3 regions of the Ornithinibacillus salinisoli genome follow, and region 3 is predicted to be linked to each of the others. Evidence: predicted binding sites of a transcription regulator. Region 3 holds the regulator's gene; each other region holds the start of a gene.

Evidence for each region. The regulator LexA, encoded in region 3, represses DNA repair genes until DNA is damaged. The targets are predictions, from matches to a motif close to CGAACATATGTTCG.
Region 1: a site for LexA is predicted at 2,330-2,343, ahead of ACFSTA_RS19260 (DNA polymerase IV). Genes of this name have one in related genera too.
Region 2: a site for LexA is predicted at 2,411-2,424, ahead of uvrB (excinuclease ABC subunit UvrB). Genes of this name have one in related genera too.

The regions. Positions count from the first base shown of each region.
Region 1 is NZ_JBHUMI010000043.1:3,065-7,617, reverse strand. Features, by position in the region: gene ACFSTA_RS19275 (molybdenum cofactor biosynthesis protein MoaE) at 1-205, shown strand, start outside; gene moaD (molybdopterin converting factor subunit 1) at 202-435, shown strand; gene mobB (molybdopterin-guanine dinucleotide biosynthesis protein B) at 437-928, shown strand; gene ACFSTA_RS19260 (DNA polymerase IV) at 1,010-2,263, opposite strand; gene ACFSTA_RS19255 (hypothetical protein) at 2,447-2,839, shown strand; gene ACFSTA_RS19250 (flavin reductase family protein) at 2,907-3,485, shown strand; gene ACFSTA_RS19245 (molybdopterin-dependent oxidoreductase) at 3,697-4,218, shown strand; gene ACFSTA_RS19240 (hypothetical protein) at 4,261-4,553, shown strand, end outside.
Region 2 is NZ_JBHUMI010000017.1:229,355-233,907, reverse strand. Features, by position in the region: gene uvrA (excinuclease ABC subunit UvrA) at 1-352, opposite strand, end outside; gene uvrB (excinuclease ABC subunit UvrB) at 360-2,342, opposite strand; gene ACFSTA_RS15095 (MGDG synthase family glycosyltransferase) at 2,537-3,652, opposite strand; gene ACFSTA_RS15090 (metallophosphoesterase) at 3,752-4,553, shown strand, end outside.
Region 3 is NZ_JBHUMI010000016.1:624,041-628,593, forward strand. Features, by position in the region: gene tkt (transketolase) at 1-934, opposite strand, end outside; gene ACFSTA_RS13880 (DUF896 domain-containing protein) at 1,076-1,309, opposite strand; gene ACFSTA_RS13885 (YneB family resolvase-like protein) at 1,442-2,092, opposite strand; gene lexA (transcriptional repressor LexA) at 2,360-2,983, shown strand; gene ACFSTA_RS13895 (VOC family protein) at 3,375-4,289, opposite strand.

The DNA.
Region 1 (4,553 bases), on a different contig from region 3:
ATCAGATATTGCTGTTGTTATTGCTGTTTCCACTCCACATCGCAAAGCAGCGTATGAAGCAAATGAATATGCCATTGAACGTATTAAACAAATTGTTCCTATTTGGAAAAAGGAACATTGGGAAGATGGCGAAACCTGGATTGGTGACCAGTTGGAAAACAAAGCCTACACTAGTGGAAAGCCAAATATGGAGGATTTTCAATGATTACGATATTGTTATTTGCACAGTTACAAGAAGAAATTAGTAAGGATCGAATTGAGTTACATGCTGATCACCTGACAGTCCGAGAATTAAAGGATAACTTACAAAAGGAATACCCGTTTTCTAGATTGGATTCGGTTATGGTTGCGGTGAATGAAGTGTATGCTTTGGATCACGACATTGTCACAGCTGGAGATGTAGTTGCCCTCATTCCACCTGTGAGTGGCGGTTGAGATGAACGTTTTGCAAATTGTTGGTTATAAAAAAAGTGGGAAGACTACTTTATCAACAAGAATTATTGATTTTATGACAGAAAAAGATATTCGTGTGGGTTCTTTAAAGCATCACGGTCATGGTGGTTTACCTTTAGGGTTGGAAAATACGGATAGTGAAAAACAGTTACAGGCGGGAGCAGTTGTTGCAGGTGTGGAAGGAGAAGGGCTCTTTCAGTTTTCGGTTCGTGATGAGTGGCAGATTAATCAGATCATTGCCATCTATAAATTGTTAGAAGTGCAATATTTAGTTATCGAGGGGTATAAAAACTTAGCATTTCCAAAGATAGTTTTAATTAAGCAACAAGAGGATTTGCGATTGTTACAACTTGTAACGAATATTGTTGCAGTAGTTTCCGATCTTCCTATAGAAGATAATTCCTATCCTGTTTTTCGTTATTCAGATTTTAATGATCTTGTTCATTGGATATATCAAGATTTTCCGTTAAACTAGTTCGTTCTCTAGTTAAAGGGAAAAAATTGGCATTGTTATATTCCATGATAGGTATTACAAGGATGCAAATCGCATCCTTGCTTATTGTGCATTATGTCCGCCAATTTTCTTGCTTCGATCTAATGTAACTCCTGCATCGGTGTAGCTAGTAGCTCGAAGTATGGCAGTTGCTCCATATTTGTCACGGATAGCGTCCATGACATAGCCAATATCTGTTTTTTTAGAACGATCTTCAAATAAGTTTAATTGTGTTTCACCTTTGTTAAATAGATTATCCAGTGTTACATAAACATGTCGGATATTACTTTCTCCATCATAAAACTCTTGAAATAGTTGCATACAGATGCGGTAGACATCCATTGTTATATTTGTAGGAAGGGATACAGATCGAGAGCGGGAAAATCCACCCCCTGTTTCTTTGGAATAAGCTATACCAAGATGAATCGTTTTTCCAACTTTCCCAGCTGTTCTGGCTCTACGGCATACTTCCTCGCAAAGATCAAGAATACAAATTGCTACATCTTCTTTCGTATAATCACGTAATAGAGAAATACCGTGTCCAAATCCTTTTTGCTCTGTTTTTGAGAAGTCACCATAGACCGGACTCAAGTCAATGCCCCAAGCATGCCAATAAAGTTGTTCCCCCATAATACCAAAACGTTTTTTAAGGTGCTCTAGGTCAAAATTAGCGAGTTGTCCAAGTGTGACAATTCCCATTCTATTTAGGTTTCGCTTCATCCTACCACCAATTCCCCAAATATCTTCAACAGGAAATGGCCATAGTTTTTCTGCAACGTCTTTATAGCGACACTCAGCAATTCCTACTTTTTTTCCGTGCAAATCCATAACGACTTTAGCGAGAAATTTATTATCGCCTATGCCGATAGAACAAGTGATGCCGAAATTATCGAAGATTTCCTGCTTCATCTTCCGAGCCACTTCCCAGCAATCTCCAAACAATCTTCCTAATCCATTGACAGTTACCCAAACTTCGTCAACAGAATATTGATGAATTGCATCCATTGGTACATATTGATGGATTAGCTTGGTAATTTCTATAGAAACTTGAAGATAATCAGCCATGTGGGCACGAACAATATGAATATTTGGATCATCTGGTAATTCAAAAAAACGGCTCACATTACTAATCCCATGTTTTCTTTTTAATTCAGGAGATGCTGCCAAAACAATGCTTCCTGAACGATTGGGGTCGCCTACAACAGCTACCATTGCTTTCATGGGATCTAAGCCTAATTTGACAGCTTCTACACTTGCGTAGAAGGAGCGCATATCAATACAAAGAACATCGTTGTGCGGATAAGAAGAATAATCCATTTACTCACCACCATAAACAAGAACGTTTGTTCCTATTATATGCTAGGAGAATTAAAATTATCAATGGAAATATATGTTTGCTTTTTAAATGTAAATAAATATTAGCCAGGATAGAGGAAGTTATTTCTAAAAGTATGATATCTTTTATATAGATAAAATATGATAATAAAAAGGAGGAGAACGATGGTTAGGATTTTTGAAATCATATTAGGAATTATTTTTTTAGGAGCAGGATTAAACGGTTATATCGTTTTATTTGGATATGAAGCAGTGCTACCTACAAGCCCAGAAGCGATGGATTTTCTTGGAACGGGGTACTTATTAGCGATTGAGAAAACAACCGAAATAATTTGTGGAAGCTTATTACTAATACGAAGATATGTTCCTCTTTCCTTAATCGTATTAGCTGGAATAATCGTAAATATTTTTGCGTTCCACCTATTTGTCGATCATGCTTTACTTCCCGTAGCAATACTACTAGTAATTTTAGAATGTATCTTATTATGGCATTATCGAGTAAATTTCATGAGCTTATTAGAGAAAAATCCAATCATTAAAAAGGACAAAAGTGCATAGGGCAAGTAAACATAAACTTCAAAAAAAATGATACGATGAATAAAACCAATAAAGATAGGATGACATTATGAGAAAACCAACAAATAAAACAGTGATGCATAGTTATCCAGGAATGGTTGCCATTATTACGGTAACCTACCAGGGGAGACATAATATTATGGCTGCAGGATGGCATTCGTACATTTCATATAACCCACCAATCTATGGCGTAGCGATAGGGAGAGAACGCTATACACATGAGTTAGTTAATGATGCAAGCTGTTTTGCAGTTAATTTTTTGCCATATGAGAAAGCAAAATTTATTCAGCAAGTAGGCGTTTTTAGTGGTGATAATCAAGATAAATTTGCTCATGGAAACATGCAGTTTGAAAAAGGGATTCGCATCAATGCTCCAATTCTTACAGATGCTTATGTAGCATATGAATGTAAAACAATGGATGTAAATTCATATGGTGATCATGACTGGTTCGTTGGTGAAATTGTTCAATGTTATCGAGATGACGATAAGTTTCTAGAGAATGGATTGCCGAATTTCGATAAGTTGGAAATACCTTTATACTTAGGAAGATCAAAATATGCAAAACTCGATCAAACGAGTCATGTTGAAACATATAAAATCGATAAAGATGATTACGGAGTAGAATGACCACTGAATCCCTTCATATATATGAAGTAATGGAGAAGAATATATAAAGGGGGCAGTATAAAATAAGAGGTCCAATCGCTAAGCCACATTTGATTACCAAAAGCTTAAATCCCGAAAATCAAGAGACTCCAATTGTTTTTATGAAGGAAGATATCGTAAGTAATAAATTATTTTATAGGAGAAATCATTTTTCTTATCCTGCGTTTCAGCCATCTTTTTTTATGTAAAGGTCGAAGGTCATGTTCAATCACCTATTATATTTTCATTACCGGATATATTAGCGATGCCAGCAAAAAAATTAGAAATCGTTTTAGAATGTGCAGGTAATAAAAGAAAATATTTTTGGCCAGATGTATATGGAGAACAGTGGGGGAAAGGTGCAATGAGTCAAGGTGTGTGGAAGGGCGTATCATTACAAACATTGTTTACATATACAGGAATTATAAATACTGCTAAAGAAGTGGTTTTTCAAGGTTTTGATTATGGAAAAAGAACGGATTCCAATGAAAAACATCATTTTTCAAGGAGTTTATCTGTACAACAGGCACTTCATCCAGATACAATCTTAGCATATCAGTATAATGAAAAAGCGCTCACCCTTGAACATGGTTTTCCTTTGAGGTTAATTGTACCAAGTATGTATGCGATGGCATCTGTAAAATGGGTGAATAAAATAGAGGTTATAGATCATAATTTTAATGGTTCTTTTCAAAAGGACGATTATGTATATTAGCCAAAAAAAGATAGTAATATTGGTGCTAAACCAGTTACAACGATGAATGTGAATTCAACGATACAGAACCCTTTACATATGGATGTTTTGAACGAAGGTAAACAAGAAATTTCAGGAATTGCTTGGACCGGTGAAGGTATAATCAAAAAGGTAGAAATTAGCTTCGATAATGGAAGCACATGGTTACCGTGTCAATTAATGACCACTCCTCATAAATATAGATGGGTAAAATGGAGGTACGAATGGAGTCAAGTTAAAAAAGGGGAGTATACAATCCTTTCCAGAGCAACAGATACCAAAGGAAGAGTTCAGCCATTTGAGCCAATGTGGAACCG
Region 2 (4,553 bases), on a different contig from region 3:
CAATCCGTGCGTACAATAAACGCAAGTAATCATAAATTTCAGTTACAGTACCCACTGTTGACCGCGGATTTTTACTCGTTGTTTTTTGGTCAATAGAAATTGCTGGAGATAATCCTTCTATTGTATCTACATCTGGCTTATCCATTTGTCCTAAAAATTGTCGAGCGTATGCTGAAAGAGATTCAACATATCTACGTTGTCCTTCCGCATATACGGTATCAAAGGCTAGGGAAGATTTCCCTGATCCAGATAAGCCAGTTAATACTACTAATTTGTTTTTAGGAATTTTCACATCAATATTTTTTAAGTTATGTGCTCTAGCACCTTGGATTGTAATAGATTTACTAGGCATGAATAGGTCATCCTTCCACTTTTAATTCAAGTATAATATCACGGAGCTCAGCTGCTTTTTCAAAATCAAGCGCCTTGGCAGCTTCCCGCATTTCTTTTTCCATATCTTCGATGACTTTTTCTTTTTCTGCTTTGGTTAATTTTGCTAGACTCTTTGTCTTTGAATCATATTCTTCTGGATCCTCTGCTGCAACAGTGGCACGAATGACATCACGAACATCTTTTTTAATCGTTTTCGGTGTAATATTATGCTCTTTATTATAAGCCATCTGTTTTTCACGACGTCTGTTCGTTTCATCAATTGCCACTTCCATGGAACGGGTAATTTTATCTGCATACATAATTACTTCCCCATTCTCATTACGTGCTGCCCGTCCCATCGTCTGGATAAGCGAACGTTCTGAACGTAAGAATCCTTCTTTATCTGCATCAAGGATAGTAACTAAAGAAACTTCAGGAATGTCTAGACCTTCACGTAATAGGTTAATTCCTATAAGTACATCGTATTTACCGACTCGCAAGTCACGTATGACTTCAATACGTTCTAATGTCTTTATTTCTGAGTGTAAATAAGCAACTTTAATACCTAGCTCTTTGAGATAGTCAGTCAAATCCTCTGACATCTTTTTAGTTAATGTTGTAACAAGTACACGTTCATTGCGATCCGTTCGTTTATTGATTTCTCCGATCAAGTCATCAATTTGTCCTTCAATTGGACGTACATCAACAACAGGATCAAGTAATCCAGTCGGTCGAATAATTTGCTCAGTCATCTCCGGAGAGTGTTCTATTTCATATGGACCAGGGGTCGCAGATACATATATTAATTGCTTTGCTTTCTGTTCAAATTCACCAAATTTTAGTGGTCTGTTATCAAGTGCTGACGGTAAGCGAAACCCATGATCAACTAAAACTTGTTTTCGAGCTTGGTCCCCATTATACATTCCTCTTACCTGTGGTAATGTTACATGTGATTCGTCGACCACAACTAAGTAATCATCTGGAAAGAAGTCTAAAAGTGTATAAGGGGTTGCTCCTTGTTCACGTAAGGTTAAATGCCGAGAGTAATTCTCAATTCCGGAACAGAATCCCATTTCATTCATCATCTCGATATCATAATTCGTACGTTGCTCTAACCGCTGCGCTTCCAATAATTTATTATCATCACGAAGTTCCTTTAAGCGTTCTTCCAATTCCTTTTCGATATTCCCAATAGCAAGCTTCAGTTTTTCCTCACGCGTAACGAAGTGGGATGCAGGAAATATGGCAATATGTTCACGGTCACCAACAATTTCACCTGTTAAGGCATCAACTTCGCGAATACGATCAATTTCATCACCAAAAAACTCAACCCTAATACAATGTTCTTCCCGTGATGCAGGTATAATTTCTACCGAATCTCCACGCACACGAAACGTTCCACGTTGGAAATTTATATCGTTGCGAGCATATTGAATATCTACAAGCTCCCTTAATAACTGGTCCCGATCTTTTTCCATTCCCATCCGAAGGGAAAGAACCTGACTTCGATATTCTTCTGGTGAACCCAATCCATATATACACGAAACACTTGCTACTATTAACACATCATTCCGTTCAAAAAGTGCGGAAGTAGCCGAGTGTCGTAATTTATCAATTTCATCGTTAATACTAGCATCCTTCTCAATAAACGTATCTGTAGAAGGAACATATGCTTCTGGTTGGTAATAATCATAGTAGCTTACGAAGTATTCAACGGCGTTATTCGGAAAGAACTCCTTAAATTCACTGTATAATTGCCCGGCCAACGTTTTGTTATGGGCAATCACTAATGTCGGTCGATTAATTTCTTTTACTACATTTGATACGGTAAACGTCTTCCCTGTTCCTGTTGCTCCCAACAATGTCTGATGTCGTTGACCTGCTAATACTTTTTCAACAAGCTCTTTAATCGCTTTCGGTTGATCTCCACGCGGCTCATAATTTGCCACTAGTTCAAACTTATTTTCCACATGACTTCCTCCGTTCCTATATCTACCAACTAGTTTATCATATAACTAAAAACATTTTAACATATATGCGAACGAATATTCGATTATTTTGTTCTGGTACATTAATATTACCCATTCTACCCTTAGAAGAAGATAGAAAATCAACAAGTTTTTGTAATCCTTAAAAAAACAACTACACCTTTTGTATAGTTGTTTTACATAAAGTTACATATCTCGTCTAATATCTCTTCCATAGATTTTTTCTCCAAATTACGATGATATAATTCGATGTTTTTGTTATACTCCTCTTTTTTGCTTTCATCGGAAAAGAAATCTTCAATTTGCTTGTCGACTGGTTCATTTTGTATCGGTATAACGACACCTAAATGTTCAAGCTGAAGCGTATTAATTTTTTCTTGTCCAGGCAAAGCATTGCAAATAAAAATCGGCTTCCTTTTCATGAGGCATTCACTAACAGTTACTCCTCCAGGTTTAGTCAGCACTGCATCAACCTGGTCATAATAATGATTGATCTCCTCTTTATTCGTTACATAAGAAATTGCTGTTATATCTTCTCTTTGCTGTGATTGCAGCTGCTTATAAAGGAGATCATTTTTCCCACATAAAACATAGTAATGTATATGAGGGGAGCTGTTTTGAAGTAATTTCTCCATGCTCCCTACCCCTAAACTACCACCTGTTACTAATACATGTAACTTTCTAGATTTCGTTCTACTTTTTGGAGGGGAAGTATTATGGAAAACAGGATGGACCGGGATTCCAGTTACAAAAATTTTTTTCTCATGTACACCTAAGTTTAATAAGAAATTTTTCACATCGATCGAAGGAACGAAATGATAGTCAATCGCTTCAATCCCCCAAACACGGTTTACAAAGTAGTCCGTATAAACATTTACTACAATGCCATTTAGCTTTTCTTTTTGTTTTAATACACTAGCAATATTGGAAGGAAGAGCATGGGTGCAAAAAAGAATCCTAGGCTCATTTTCCTTCACTAATCGCTTAAAGAAGTACATAAATAAAATTTCATAGATAAGCTGACGATTTCGTTTATCCGCTTTTTTATATGCCATCTGATCATACAGCCAATGATACGCACTAGGAAGGGTTTGAATCCACCGTAAATAGGTGCCGGATACAAGTGATTCTATTCTCCCATAGCTATAGGATAGGATATCTACTTTGTTACATCGAATCGATTGTGTATAATTATTCAAATCTTCCATAAGCGCATCAGCAACATGATGATGACCAGTTGGTATTTGCATAAATGGTAAAAATAATGCTTCACTCTTTGTCTGTTGTCCCATGATGTTCAACTCCATATTGCTATGCGAATTTCCTCCCTAGAATTTCCAATGATAACAAATAGTTAGCATGTTATAATCCTTGTTGGGGAGGAGTTAAATATGACAGCATATTTACTATACACATTACTTTTTATCCTATTAAGTTATCTCATATATAAAGCAAACCGAAATACAAAAGATATACGAATAAATAAAATTAAAATAGCATCACAACCAGCTTCATCTAGCCCATCTTTTTCCATTCTACAACTATCTGACTTGCATTTAGAAAACATCTCAATCACACCAGCCGAATTAGCCCGAAAAATAAAAAATGAAAAACCTGATCTGATCGCGTTAACCGGAGACTTCCTAGATCGTAAGCGAACAATCCCAAAATTAGTTCCCTATTTGGAAGTACTTCAACAATTAAAACCACCTTATGGGATTTACGCTGTTCTCGGTAATCATGATTATGTGTTAAAACATGATGATCTAAATAGACTTACAACGCTACTAACCGAGTATGATTGCCATGTATTACAAAATGCGAGTGAAACTATTGAGTTTGATGGTCAAAACATCAACATAATTGGAATAGATGATTACAGTACGAATCGTAGTAATCTGCCATTATCTTATCAACATGTGGAATCAGGCATGAATATCGTATTAACACATGACCCTAATGTTGTTCTAGAAATGAATGAATATCATTTTGATTATTTACTTGCAGGTCATTTTCATGGTGGACAAATATGCTATCCAAAGGCTTACCACCTTGTGAAAATGGGGAAACTTGCTCGAAAAAATATTGTTAAAGGATTGCATATGCATAATAACTCACCTTTTTATATTAGTGAGGGACTTGGACAAACCGGTATTAATATACGAGTCGGCAGCCGTCCAGAAATCACATTTC
Region 3 (4,553 bases):
TCCAGCTTTCTTCTTTATCAGCACCATCTTTTACGATCTTTTCATTAAAATCAGCATAAACTTCATCTGGTACATGAAATTCTTTATGTGGCCATTGGTAGAATTCTTTTGTTAAAGAAACCTCATCCTTACCTAGTGGTGCACCGTGTGATGCAGCTGAAGCGGATTTATTAGGTGACCCATATCCAATTACTGTTTTAACCTCAATCAGGGTTGGCTGTTCTGTATTTTCTTTCGCTTCTTTTATTGCTTTTCGTAATGCGTCAAAGTCGTTTCCATCTTCTACTCGTATTACTTGCCAGCCATATGATTTAAAACGGTCCTCTATATTTTCAGAAAAGGAGCGATTTAATTCTCCATCTAATGAAATATCGTTCGAATCATAAAGTGCAATTAACTTTCCAAGTCGTAAATGACCTGCCAATGAAGCTGCTTCATGAGATATTCCCTCCATTAAATCTCCATCACTGACTAACGCATATGTATGATGATCGATTATAGATATGTCATCCTTGTTATACTTTGAAGCAAGATGTTCCTCTGCCATGGCCATACCAACTGACATTGCGATTCCTTGACCAAGTGGACCTGTAGTTGCTTCCACTCCATCTGTGTGATGGACTTCCGGATGACCAGGTGTTTTTGAATCCCATTTCCGGAAATTTTTCAGATCATCCATTGAAACGTCATAACCAGATAGATGCAATAACGAGTACAATAGCATAGATCCATGTCCTGCTGATAATACAAACCGATCTCTGTTAAACCATTTGGAGTTTTTTGGATTATGATTCATAAAATCAGTCCAAAGGGTGTAAGCCATTGGAGCAGCTCCCATTGGTAAGCCTGGGTGACCTGAGTTGGCATTTTCAATTGCATCAATTGATAGTGTTCTAATTGTATTAACGGATAAATGTTCTACATTGTTCGACATCGTCTGTTCCCCTTTCAATTTAGAAGGATATATTTCTTTTCTTATCTTATAATGAAATAGTTTTCATAACAAGCAATAACAAGGATTGCAGAATATTCTTAAATAGTTACATAACATATCAAAAAATGAAAGCTAACCTAGTTAATGTTTCTTATTTCTTTCTTGTAGGTCTTTTACTTTCTGAGGAGTAACATCATTACCTTCCTGATCAACAACAGTCATCGATTTAAATTGATTTTTAAATGACTTCCGTACATTTTTTAAATATTCCTCTCGTAATTTTTTTTGTTCTTGTTTTTCATCTTCCGTTAATCCTTCACTCTTTGATTTTTTTGAAAGTGCATTTATTCTTTCTAGCTTCTCTTTGGTTAACATAAGAGAACCTCCTTTATATTACATATGATAATAGGATATTTTTATAGTTTCCCAATCCGTCTCATTCATGTTTCAGTTTACACGAAAAAAGCAAGAACAATTAATGTCCTAGCTTTTTTTATGTTACCTCTCTTATTGGTCAGAATCAAGCATTTGATATTCTTTATACCTTCTATGTACAGTTGCTTTTGATATATTATATCCCAAACCGTTAAGTGTTTTTGAAATCTCCTCAAACGTAAGGTTTTTATTACGTAATCGAACTATTTCTTCCATCGGAAACGTTTTCCTTTCCCTGCCGGGCGCTTTGTTTTTATTTGTTAAATTCAAGGTGGGATTATATCCATCGCGAACAGCTTTTTGCATTCCACGTTTTATTTTGGCATTATGGATTTTTCGCTGATACTCTTCTACAATACTTACAATCTGAAGGACCATAGAATCAGATTCAGATATTTCTAATTCCCCATCATGAATATGTGTATAAATAGTAATGTTTAATTTGTGTAATTGATGAAATAGAGCAATCTTAGTGTTTCCTCTCCCTAATCTAGTTTCATCTTGGATAAGGAGACAATTTGCTTGATCAGAAGAAAAATAATCAAGTAATTCAAAAACACCTTCTCGCTCTATTTCATATCCACTTGCTCTTTCCTCGATACATGTTATTACATTTAAATTATTTCGATCAGCCAAGTGAAGTAATTCTGCTTTTTGCCGTTTCAATGAAGATTCCTGTGTTTGTTTATCCGTGCTTACACGGCAATATATTATGGCATTCAATGTCTCAAACTCCTACTATGCAGTAATTAATGATACGTATAAAAAACCAAGCGTAAATATAAAAGCAACGATGTAAAATATATCTGTTTTTGTAACTTTTTCAAACATATTACCATCACCTTTCTTTAAATATAGGAACCTTTGTTCTACAATCATTATATATAGAACATATGATCTTGTCAACGGTTTTTCGAACGAACGTTTGCTTTTTTAATAACAGAATGGTAAACTATCATTAATAAATCATATGTGCGAGGTGATTAATAGATGACAAAAATATCAAAAAGACAACAAGCTATATTAGAATACATAAAAAATGAAGTTAATAAAAAAGGTTATCCACCATCAGTTCGTGAAATAGCCGAAGCTGTAGGATTGGCATCCAGTTCTACTGTGCATGGACATCTATCGCGTTTAGAAAGTAAGGGATTTATCCGTAGGGATCCAACCAAACCTAGAGCTATAGAGGTACTAGATTTATCAGAAGAAAGTAATATACCTAGAGAAGAAGCACGATATGCTCCAGTAATTGGTAAGGTAACAGCAGGTTTGCCTATTACAGCAGTAGAAAACATAGAAGAGTTTATTCCACTTCCTAGTTCTAGTGCAGGACCAGATGATAACTTATTTGTTCTTGTTATTGATGGTGAAAGTATGATTGAAGCAGGAATCCTTGATGGAGATATGGTAATCGTTAAACAACAGAGTACTGCACAAAACGGAGATATTGTAGTTGCAATGACAGAAGAAAACGAAGCAACTGTAAAACGTTTCTTCAAAGAAAAAGATCATATTCGTTTACAGCCTGAGAATGCAACAATGGAGCCATTGATCTATTCTAACGTATCTATACTAGGAAAAGTGATTGGTTTATATCGAAATATTCATTAATTATATGTGAGAACAAAACCCGATTTCTAATGGTTTTACTTGTTAGGTGCTATGGACTAAATCACATTCAAAATTACAGAGCATTTCACAGGATTCACAATACTATTCATATTATGAATCACAGAAAACAAGGCTTAGAGAATTTTCATCTCTAAGCCTTGTTTTATTACAATTGTTTGTTCAACTAAACATCCGTTAGATAAAAAGACAAGCACCTTATTTTTTAAAGAGTATCCCTTTTGCTCAGAGTTGCTAGACTTAAAGAGCACAACATTTTAATATAAGGATCTCTATAATCAATGGAATAACAACTTACACTACCCTTAACTCTTATATTATTAACTCGACTTACTTGATCTTCCATGCAACTAAGAAGTGGGCATAATTTTCATTATCCCTTGTATGCTTTCTGCAATTCCGCAAGATTAAGTTTCTTCATTTTAAGAGTTGCCTTATTAACACGAGCAATTTGTTCCGGAGTGCTATTACTCATCATCTCGTCCATTTCTCTGGGTACAATTTGCCAGGACACTCCATACTTATCTTTTAGCCAGCCACATTGCTCGGACTCAGGAACCTCTGACAGCTTATCCCAGTAGTAATCAATCTCTTCTTGTGTATTACAATATACCATAAATGAGGTTGCCTCGTTGAAACTGAATTTATGATCTCTTGCGCTGTCCATTGCGGCAAACCACTGATTCTCAAGCATGAAATCAGAAAACATGATTGTTCCTTCTTTGTCAGGTTCCATACCTTTAGGGTAGCGGGCAATAAGCCCCTGCTTTGGGTTCTTAAAAACGGATAAATAAAAATTAATCGCCTCTTCTGTTTTACCACATTTTTCATTAACAAACATTAGTGAGGGCAATATTGTCGGACGCTCTTCACCTTCTGGATTGGTAAGGATTAACTGCCACGACAAACCATATTTATCTTGAATCCAGCCATACTTTTCACTAAACGGATACTTATCAAGTGGCATCAACACTGTTCCACCTTCGGACAATTTGTTCCAAACCTCATTTATTTTTTCACTCGCGTCCTTTTCTCGCGATGGGTCAAAATTAACCATGAATGACACTGACGGATTAAATGTGAAAAATGGCCCTGCGCTGATCGCCATGAACTTCTGACCCCACAATTCAAAAGAAACTAATTGAGAGTCACCAGATGGTGTGTCGTGGAGTGTTGTTACATTTGTAATATTTGAGTCCGGAAATATGGAAACATAAAACTCTGCAGCCTCTTTCGCCTCCTTGTCATACCACAAATGTGGAACGATATTTTGATTTGTTTTTGTCATAATACTCCTCCTCATTTAAATTACTATACCATTTAGATTCTATTTAATTTCTTCTAGATTGCTGAATGCATCTACTTTTTTATTGAAGTATGTTGCCTAATAGCTTAACACTTCAATACTAACATAATATTCTAAAATTTATTTTACTTTATTTAAATATTGAATAAAAGTAAATATAAAAGTAAACTCACTTTTAGCGGTTTCATGTTGCATTTTTTGACAATGCCTTCCATTAGGTCAATAATCAATATCGTTCTTAAAAAT